Regions from separate parts of the Pokkaliibacter sp. MBI-7 genome, predicted to be linked through region 2. Evidence: predicted binding sites of a transcription regulator. Region 2 holds the regulator's gene; the other holds the start of a gene.
The links. Region 2 encodes LexA, which represses DNA repair genes until DNA is damaged. Its sites were predicted from a motif close to TACTGTNTANNTANACAGTA; they were not measured.
Positions count from the first base shown of each region.

Region 1: a site for LexA is predicted at 2,458-2,477, ahead of QCD60_RS21800 (S24 family peptidase). Genes of this name have one in related genera too.

Region 1 covers NZ_JARVTG010000002.1:465,480-469,847, forward strand. The annotation lists partial or broken gene QCD60_RS21780 (IS3 family transposase) at 1-820, opposite strand, end outside; AL1L pseudoknot at 430-546, opposite strand; tRNA gene QCD60_RS21785 (tRNA-Pro) at 974-1,050, opposite strand; gene QCD60_RS21790 (hypothetical protein) at 1,502-1,834, shown strand; gene QCD60_RS21795 (DUF2185 domain-containing protein) at 1,948-2,376, shown strand; gene QCD60_RS21800 (S24 family peptidase) at 2,533-3,015, shown strand; gene QCD60_RS21805 (electron transfer flavoprotein-ubiquinone oxidoreductase) at 3,109-4,368, opposite strand, start outside.
Region 2 covers NZ_JARVTG010000002.1:1,502,909-1,507,276, reverse strand. The annotation lists gene QCD60_RS26560 (DUF6586 family protein) at 1-86, shown strand, start outside; gene QCD60_RS26555 (hypothetical protein) at 226-501, shown strand; gene QCD60_RS26550 (SulA-like leucine-rich domain-containing protein) at 814-1,272, opposite strand; gene lexA (transcriptional repressor LexA) at 1,276-1,911, opposite strand; gene dinG (ATP-dependent DNA helicase DinG) at 2,099-4,219, shown strand; gene rhlB (ATP-dependent RNA helicase RhlB) at 4,248-4,368, shown strand, end outside.

The DNA of each region.
Region 1 (4,368 bases), 1.0 Mb from region 2:
GCGGCTCACGCGCCAGCCGACAATGAAACGCGAGAATACATCCACCACGAAGGCCACATACACGAACCCTTGCCAGGTCGAAACATAGGTGAAATCCGAGACCCATAGCTGGTTGGGGCGCTGGGCTACGAACTGCCGATTAACCCGATCCAGCGGGCAGGGCCTGCTTTCATCTCCATGGGGGGTTCGCACCGCCTTGCCCCGGCGTACGCCATGCAGTCCTAACCGTTTCATCACTCGCTCCACCGTACAGCGGGCCACGGCAACGCCCTGGCGCTTGAGCGCACGCCACACCTTGTCAGCACCGTAGACCTGCAGGTTCTCTTCCCAGACCCGCCGAATGTCGTGGCTGAGCGCCTCATCGCGCTTGTCTCGGCGGCTGCGCAGGTCCGGCTGACGTTGTCGTGCAACATGGCGCCGGTAAGCGGACGGGGCAATCTGCAGAACCTTGCAGAGCGGCTCGACCCCGAACCGCGCCCGCTGTTGGTCGATGAACGATCTTATGACTTGAAGCGGCGGTCGAGCTCCGCCTGGGCAAAAAACGCGCTGGCCAGACGCAGGATCTCGTTGGTTTTGCGCAGCTCCCGCACCTCGCGCTCCAACGACCTGATCCGCTCCTGCTCGCGAGTGGTCAATCACGCTGACCCGTATCACGCTCATACTGGCGCACCCAGTTACACAACGTCTGTGGGTTACAGCCTATCTTGCTGGCGATCGATACGATCGCAGCCCACTGAGACTCATGCTCACCGCGCTGCTCAAACATCATCCGTACCGCACGCTCACGGACTTCAGGGGAAAACTTGCTGTTCTTTTTCATGGCTCCATCTTCTCAAAAGTTGGAGCCTCCGCGAAAGCCGGGGCGGTTCAGTGAGCAATTATAGGGAGAGACAGAGATAGACAGGCAGAGACAAGAAAGCCCGCATGGGGCGGGCTTTTCAAGGGATTTTGTAGACAGATATAAACAGTAGTCTGGTCGGAGAAACAGGATTCGAACCTGCGACCCCTGCCTCCCGAAGGCAGTGCTCTACCAAGCTGAGCTACTCTCCGATCTGATGCCAGGAAGTGATGACTTGGTATCAGTGATGGTCTGCTCAAGTATATTCATCCGTTCTTGTATTGCAAGATAACCTGTTGTTTGAAAAAGTGTTTGTTTGACTTTTACCGTTACCTGATGAATTGCCATAAGGCTGGCCATTTCTAGGGGTAGGGTTACCATAAGGTTATTCGGGATATAACCATCAAAAGGTGTCGCAGTACGCTGTATGCCAGTGGTTTTTTGTCTGAGTGTCCATCAGATTCCCGGGAGTTGGGTCAGAATATGGAATGTTCTGTCACTCTGACGTCATTCTTCCAATCAACTCTTCCTAAGCGCGGTCTGAAGGTGGTTGTACCTACTTTGTTGTGTCTAATATGGTTTTAACGGTTTGCTGAATGGCTTTCCAATTAGTGAGCAGCTGTTCTGAGCCGCTTCCGAAACTAGAAAGAAAAGGTGGTTAGTGTGCGACGTAACAAGAAGATTCAGCATTTTGTAGAAATCGCTACCATGCTAACTGAAGAAGGTGTTCTGACTCTCCACGCGTCTCTGGTCATTGCTTATCTGATGGAGCATGAGCAGGCGCTGATGAGGGAAATGATCGCTCATACAGACTTGTCCCGTCGTGGACTGGAGAAGATTCTGGCCAACCTCGCCAGTAAAGGACTCGCTGAAAAAGTTCAGATAGAGGAAACCATTCCCGAAGGTAATACTTCAGGAAGGGGAGACAGGATTGCGTGGCGTTTGAGCAGTACTTTCAAAGGTCAGCTGGGATATCGAATAAATCTGATGAAGTAGTCAGTCACATCATGGCTCGGTGTGAGTCACCACGGGGCGTACCGGGGTTTACAGGCACGGGACAGGCTGTATAGTAGCCCCGGCAAACGACGCTACCGGAGAGGTTTGAAGACGTGACGGCGAGAGGCGACGAAACAGAAAAAGGCCAGACTAAGCAAGGTTTTCTGGCGCTGGTATCCAGGCTTTGCTTTGGTGATGAAGCATGCCCTGTACGCTTTATGTACAAGACGGTTCCCGCTCATTTGAATGACACCGGCTGGCGCATGTACTCGGGTTACGAGGACGAAGAAATGCTGCATGACGTCGAGGCCATGGTGGTCTACCCCATTGATGCCCTGTGTTCTCGGGATGAGTCACTTGCCGATTTGCTTGAATATAACGCAGGTACGGTCTGGGAACGGGCTCCCGGCAGTGACTGGCAGCGTGTGCATGACTACAAGATCCCCAGCGATCATGTTGAAGTTTGGATTTCTAACGATATCGTCGAGGCTGCCAGTAAGCTCGCAGATGAAGATGAATCGAAGCCTGTTGCCTGGCAATGAGCATGAGAGTGCTTCCTGACAGTCTCTAGTCTGCGCTGAGTGAATGTATCAGCGAAATGTAAACCCAGCTTCGGCTGGGTTTACTGTTTTTATATCCAGTAAAATTTGTGATTTAAGAAAAGATGTGTATATTTGTCCAGTAGTTGGAGGTCGGATATGCAACAGACTCAATTGCCATCAATGGAAATCCCTCAAGGTCTGGCCATGGTAAAACGTGCCAGAAAGTCATCAATGCGCCCAGCGGGAATCTGGAGCCTCAAGCCAGCTCAGTTGATGCTGCCTGTTTTTAGTAGTGTGGGGGTGGACGAAGAATCAGGAGAGGCGGAGCAGAGCTTCGACTTGTCTGACTATCTGGAAAGAGACCGCCATGATTTCGTCTATGAAGCTTTTGAGCGCTGCTTGCCATCTGGCATTGACTACGGTGATGTGCTGATACTTAACGGTCGCATGCAGGCTCACAGAGGGGATCTGGTGCTGGTTCAGTCTGAGGATGACATCAGCCTCAAACGGCTGGAGTATGAAGAGGGCCGGCCCTGGCTGTGGGTAGATGATCCAGAGCCTGTGGGGATGCCGATTGAGGATGGGCAGTCATTCCAGATTCTGGGTGTCGTGACGCGCGTGATACATGCTCTTAAGTAGTTGCTGGTTGAGTGTTGTCAGTGATAGTGCGAACCCTGGCTGAGCAGGGCTCGCGACCGTTAGCCATAGAGCGATGAACTAACGACTACTACATCACATATTCGGATAGTTGGGGCCACCTGAACCTTCTGGTGGCACCCAGTCGATGTTCTGCGAAGGATCCTTGATATCACACGTCTTGCAGTGCACGCAGTTCTGAGCGTTGATCTGCAGGCGCTTCTCTCCATCATCCTGCTCAACGACCTCATACACCCCTGCAGGGCAGTATCGCTGTGCTGGTTCTGCAAAACGCGGCAGGTTGATGCTGATGGGGATGGCTGAGTCTTTCAGGCGCAGGTGGCAAGGCTGATCTTCTTCGTGATTGGTATTGGATAGAAATACCGATGACAGTTTGTCGAAACTCAGTTTGCCGTCAGGCTTGGGGTAGCTGATGGGAGTGAATTCGGCAGCTGGCTTTAGCTGAGCGTAGTCTTCGGTTTCATCTTTCAGTGTCAGCGGGATTTTTCCGTTGAAAATGTTCTGATCGATAAAGTTGAAAGCGCCACCCAGATAGGTGCCGAATTTATGCAGTGCGGGCCCGAAGTTGCGTGCACGATAGAGTTCATCGTAAACCCAGCTGGCCTTGAAGTTCTCGGTATATTCGGTCAGCTCGCGACTTCCCTCATCACCCTGTGCCAGTGCTGTAAATAACGTCTCAGCGGCGACCATGCCGGATTTCATGGCAGTATGTACGCCCTTGATTTTGGCGAAGTTCAACGTGCCAGCATCACAGCCTACCAGCAGCCCACCGGGGAAGGTCATTTTCGGCAAACTATTGAAGCCACCTTTGGTAATGGCACGGGCACCATAGGCTACCCGCTTGCCCCCCTCCAGATGCTTGCTCAGGATGGGGTGATGCTTGCAGCGCTGAAACTCATCAAAGGGGCTCAGGTAGGGGTTGCTGTAGCTGAGGTCAGTAATCAGACCGACAACCACCTGATTGTTTTCCAGGTGATAGAGGAAAGAGCCTCCTGATGCTCCATTTTCTTCCAGTGGCCAACCTGCTGTGTGGACAACCAGGCCTGGCCGGCTCCTGGCAGGGTCGATATCCCATAATTCTTTGATACCGATGCCATAGTGCTGAGGCGTTGCGTCACGATCCAGAGCGAACTGCTTGATCAGACGTTTGCCCAGGTGCCCTCGACAGCCTTCGGCAAAGACGGTGTATTTGGCGCGTAGCTCCATGCCAGGCATGTAGCCATCTTTCTCAGTGCCGTCAGCGGCGATGCCCATGTCACCTGTGATGATGCCTTTAACGACGTTGTCTTCAATGATCAGCTCCTGTGCGGCAAAGCCCGGGAATATTTCCACGCC
Region 2 (4,368 bases):
GGTACAGATACGAGCAGTTAGCAACATGGTTGCAGGCATTGAAGGCGTTGGTTGAGCAGGGGCGCGAGCAGCTCGCTGAGTGGTAAGGTTGGTCGTATTTGCTCATAGCCTTGAGGTTATGGTCCTGGCTGTTGCGGCTTACAGAGCGTTGGTTTTCCTAAGATTCAGTCTCACCGTTTAATAGACTCAATGAATGGGTGAGCTTCATGTTGGAGTTTTGGATAAGTGAGTGAGAAGTTAGCCAGCTTGCTGGAAAATACAAAAGTATTGGAAATTGTTGAGCTGGAAAATGGGGAAATGTTGCTGCAGCTTCATGATGAAGATGAGGTTTTACCTCTAATCAAACTTCAGGTAGTGAGTGAGATGCGTGATTTTCTGGGTGAGCAATACCTGGAAATGGCCAGAGGAATGTTGTCATCAGGCGTACAAGCGTTGACTGAGAAGTTAGCGGAAAGGCAGTCTGCAGAAGTTGATTCGGAAGCGCCTCGCATATTGCATTAAGGTCGGAGCGGCTAAGCGCTTTGTGACGGGCTTGGTGGCTTGTTTGCTGAAGAGCTGTGCAGAATTAGATAGTGCCTCTATGCTGGCTAAGCCCACTGCCAAACATATGAGGCTTTTTAACTAGTTAAAGACGTCACTTATTTATTCTCATAAATCATCAAGCTAACGTCTAAGTTACTGATGAGTCTTACGTGGCATGCTTTTCATTAGGTTATGTGACATGCATCGCTCAGAACGAATCCATCTGTCCGAGTCACCGTCTTCAGTTGTCATTAAATGCCATTCACACGTTTATACAGGTGTTTAGCTGATTTAACGGGTGCGAATCAAAATGCAATGGCTGTCACCATCAAGAGCTGCTTGCTCCAAACCTTCATATTCCGCTGATGAAATTTCCTTTTCCGGCCAGTTGACAACAAGGTGGCAGTTTCCTTGGCGCAATGCTCGACGACTAAGATTGTAGACGTCATGGCCGCGACATGGTTTCAGCAGAATGCATTTGTTGAGGTCGATACCGACTGTGAGCAGCCAGTCCTTTTCCAGATTATTCGGGGGAGCTACCCAGGTAAACCAGCGGTCATCCACATTAAGCTGTGCCAGCATCGGCAGCAACCATAGTTCTTTGCCATCTCTCTGCTGATTTACCACGACTTCAGTTATACCTGCTTGGTTATGATTACCAGAGTATTCTGTGGTAGGTGGTAACGTCCGGATGTTGGCAATATGGTCTAGCTGCAATATTGAAGTGGCACGAGTATGGGATGACAGCATGGTTTAATTTCCTCTGCGAATGACGCCTACACCTAAACCTTCGATCACCAGTTCTTCAGTGGTGAGGTCTAACTCTATGGGAGAAAAGTCTGGGTTTTCAGCAATGAGTTGTACTGAGTGTCCATTGCGCTCAAAACGCTTTACGGTCACATCATCACCAATTCGAGCTACAACGATCTGCCCATTGCGGACATCCTGAGTGCGATGTACTGCGAGTAGATCACCATCAAGAATTCCAGCATCGCGCATGCTCATACCTTGAACGCGTAACAAGTAATCTGCTTTGGGGGAAAAGAAATCAGGTGGGACCTGGCAACGGTCAGATATATGTTCCTGAGCAAGAATAGGGCTGCCCGCTGCGACGCGACCGACTATAGGTAAGCCAGTCTCTTCCTCGGTTGAGGATTCATCATTGGCAGAGCCTGAATCGCTTGGAATGCGAATGCCGCGTGAGGCGCCAGCGATAATTTCGATTGCGCCTTTTCGAGCCAGGGCTTTCAGGTGCTCTTCTGCCGCGTTAGGAGAACGGAAGCCAAGCTCTCGTGCCAGGTCGGCGCGCGTTGGAGGAAAGCCAGTGCTTTCAATATACCGGCGAATGCACTCAAGAACTTCTGATTGGCGATGCGTTAGCTTAATCATTGTGATTTTATCTGTCTGTTTATACAGTATCTGTGATTATATACAGTCATCTCATGTTGTAAATCCAAAAGATGAAAATCTGACCAGCTCTGTTGGCTTGTAGTAGCACTGGTGGCAACGGACATACAAAGGGATTACCTATACAATGCTGGCGGAATGAGCCAGTCAGAATTGCGGAAGATGTTGCATGTTAGAAGAAAGCCATAAAGAGGCTATCCAGCAAGCCTATCGAGCTTATCTAGGGGCAAAATCTCTTCGACCCAGGCTTGGTCAGAGGCAGATGATTGGAACTATTGCGCGTACTTTTGGAGAGATCGAGCAAGATTCTGAGCATAACCGCATTGGTGGTCGGCACCTTTGCGTTATAGAGGCGGGCACTGGAACAGGGAAGACAGTCGCCTACTTGCTTGCTACCCTGCCGCTGGCAAAAGTATGGAAAAAGCAGGTTGTTGTATCTACTGCAACAGTTGCTCTGCAGGAGCAGATAACGCAAAAAGATCTGCCGGACTTGAAAGCTAATGGTGGTATGCAGTTTTCCTACGCTCTGGCGAAAGGCAGGGGGCGCTATCTCTGTCCAAGTAAGCTGGAGCGTCTGACAGGAGCGACAAGCGACCCGACGTTGGCATTGTTTGAACAGGATGCTCTGAACAATAAAGATGCAGAGGGTGAGGATTGGCAAAGTCTGATGCAGGTCTGGTCATCTGGTCAATGGAACGGTGACAAAGATAATTTACCCAACCCGTTGCCAGACAGCAGTTGGAGTAAGCTCACGACTGATCATCAGCAATGCACTCGCCATCGTTGCCAGTTTTTTAGTCAGTGTCCATTTTATCGTGCCCGACAGGAGCTTGAGGACGCAGATTGTATCGTCGCAAATCATGACTTGGTGCTGGCAGATCTCTCCTTGGGAGGGGGGGTCATTTTACCTGCTCCAGCCAAGACCATTTATGTATTTGATGAAGGCCATCATTTGCCTGACAAGGCGCTTGGGCACTTTACTTTTGCGATGGCTGTGCGCTCAACCGATCGATGGTTGAAGCAGCTGAACAAAAATATGGCATCAATGGCTGCGCAGTTAAGACTGACAGGCGATATGGTCAAGGCTGTGGAGCAGATTCCTTCCGAAGTGAGAACCCTTGAGCAGGGTTTGCTATACCTTAATGAATTGATTGGCAGCACTGTTACGTGGGGTGATGATAGCGAGTACAGCTCTAATGTATACCGTTTTGCTGAGGGGCGTGTGCCGGAAGAGCTGCGTGGCTTATGTGATCAGTTACGGCAAGGTTGGGGCGCACTGCAAAGTCTCGTTGATAAACTGAGTCGCGGCATTCAGCAGGCGATGGGTGGGGAATATCCTGATATATCTGCCAAGGAAGCTGAGGCCTGGTTCCCTATCATTGGGCAGATGCTTGCGCGTATTCAGGAGGCTCGGGCGCTGTGCACGAGTTACAGCGAGCATGATGCAGAAGGCGCTGTGCCATTGGCTCGGTGGGCAGAGAAGCTCGACTATCAGGATATATTGGATACTAATTTATGCTCCAGTCCGATACTGGCGGCAGAGCGTTTACGTCAGGTGCTGTGGAATAGATGTTTTGGCGCTGTAATATGCTCAGCAACATTAACAGCATTAAACAGGTTTGATCGCATTATGATGCGCGCCGGCTTGCCAAGTGATGCAGCTTATGAGCGAGTGCAGAGCCCATTTAATCATGGTGATGCTGCTGAGCTGTGGGTTCCTCTCATGCGTAATGAACCTACGCGAGCGCAGGAGCATACCGCCGAGCTGGTCGAGTGGCTGAAGCAAAACCTCAACCTGAATGAAGGGTCGCTAGTGCTATTCAGCTCTCGCAGGCAAATGGAAGAGGTGCTGGAAAAAATCGGCAAGCCCTGGGCTGATCTGATCCTTGCCCAAGGTACTTACAGCAAGCAGGAAGTCTTGAGGTTACATCGCGAAAACCTGGATGAGGGGCGAGGTAGTATTTTATTTGGGTTAGCTTCTTTCGCAGAAGGTATTGATCTGCCGGGAAAATACCTGACTCATGTTATCATTGCCAAAATTCCGTTTGCGGTGCCTGATAGCCCTGTTGAGGCTGGCCTGGCTGAATGGATTGAAAAGCGGGGTGGCAACCCCTTCATGGAGATCAGTATGCCTGATGCCAGTATTCGACTTGTGCAGGCTGCGGGAAGGCTCTTGCGCTCGGAGCAGGATACTGGCCGTATTACATTGCTTGATCGCCGGGTTGTCTCCAAAAGATACGGAAAGGCATTGCTGGATTCACTGCCCCCATTTCGTCGTCGAATAGATTAATGAATTAGTGCCTACCAGAGAGGATTTGATGCAAGAAAACAACGTGCGTGAGGCTGAAAAGCTCGACAGTGGGGCTGTGACCCAGTCTGAAGGCGAACGTGACCGTGGCGAGCGAAAGGCGTCTGGTCGTTCTAGTTCTCGTGGTCGTA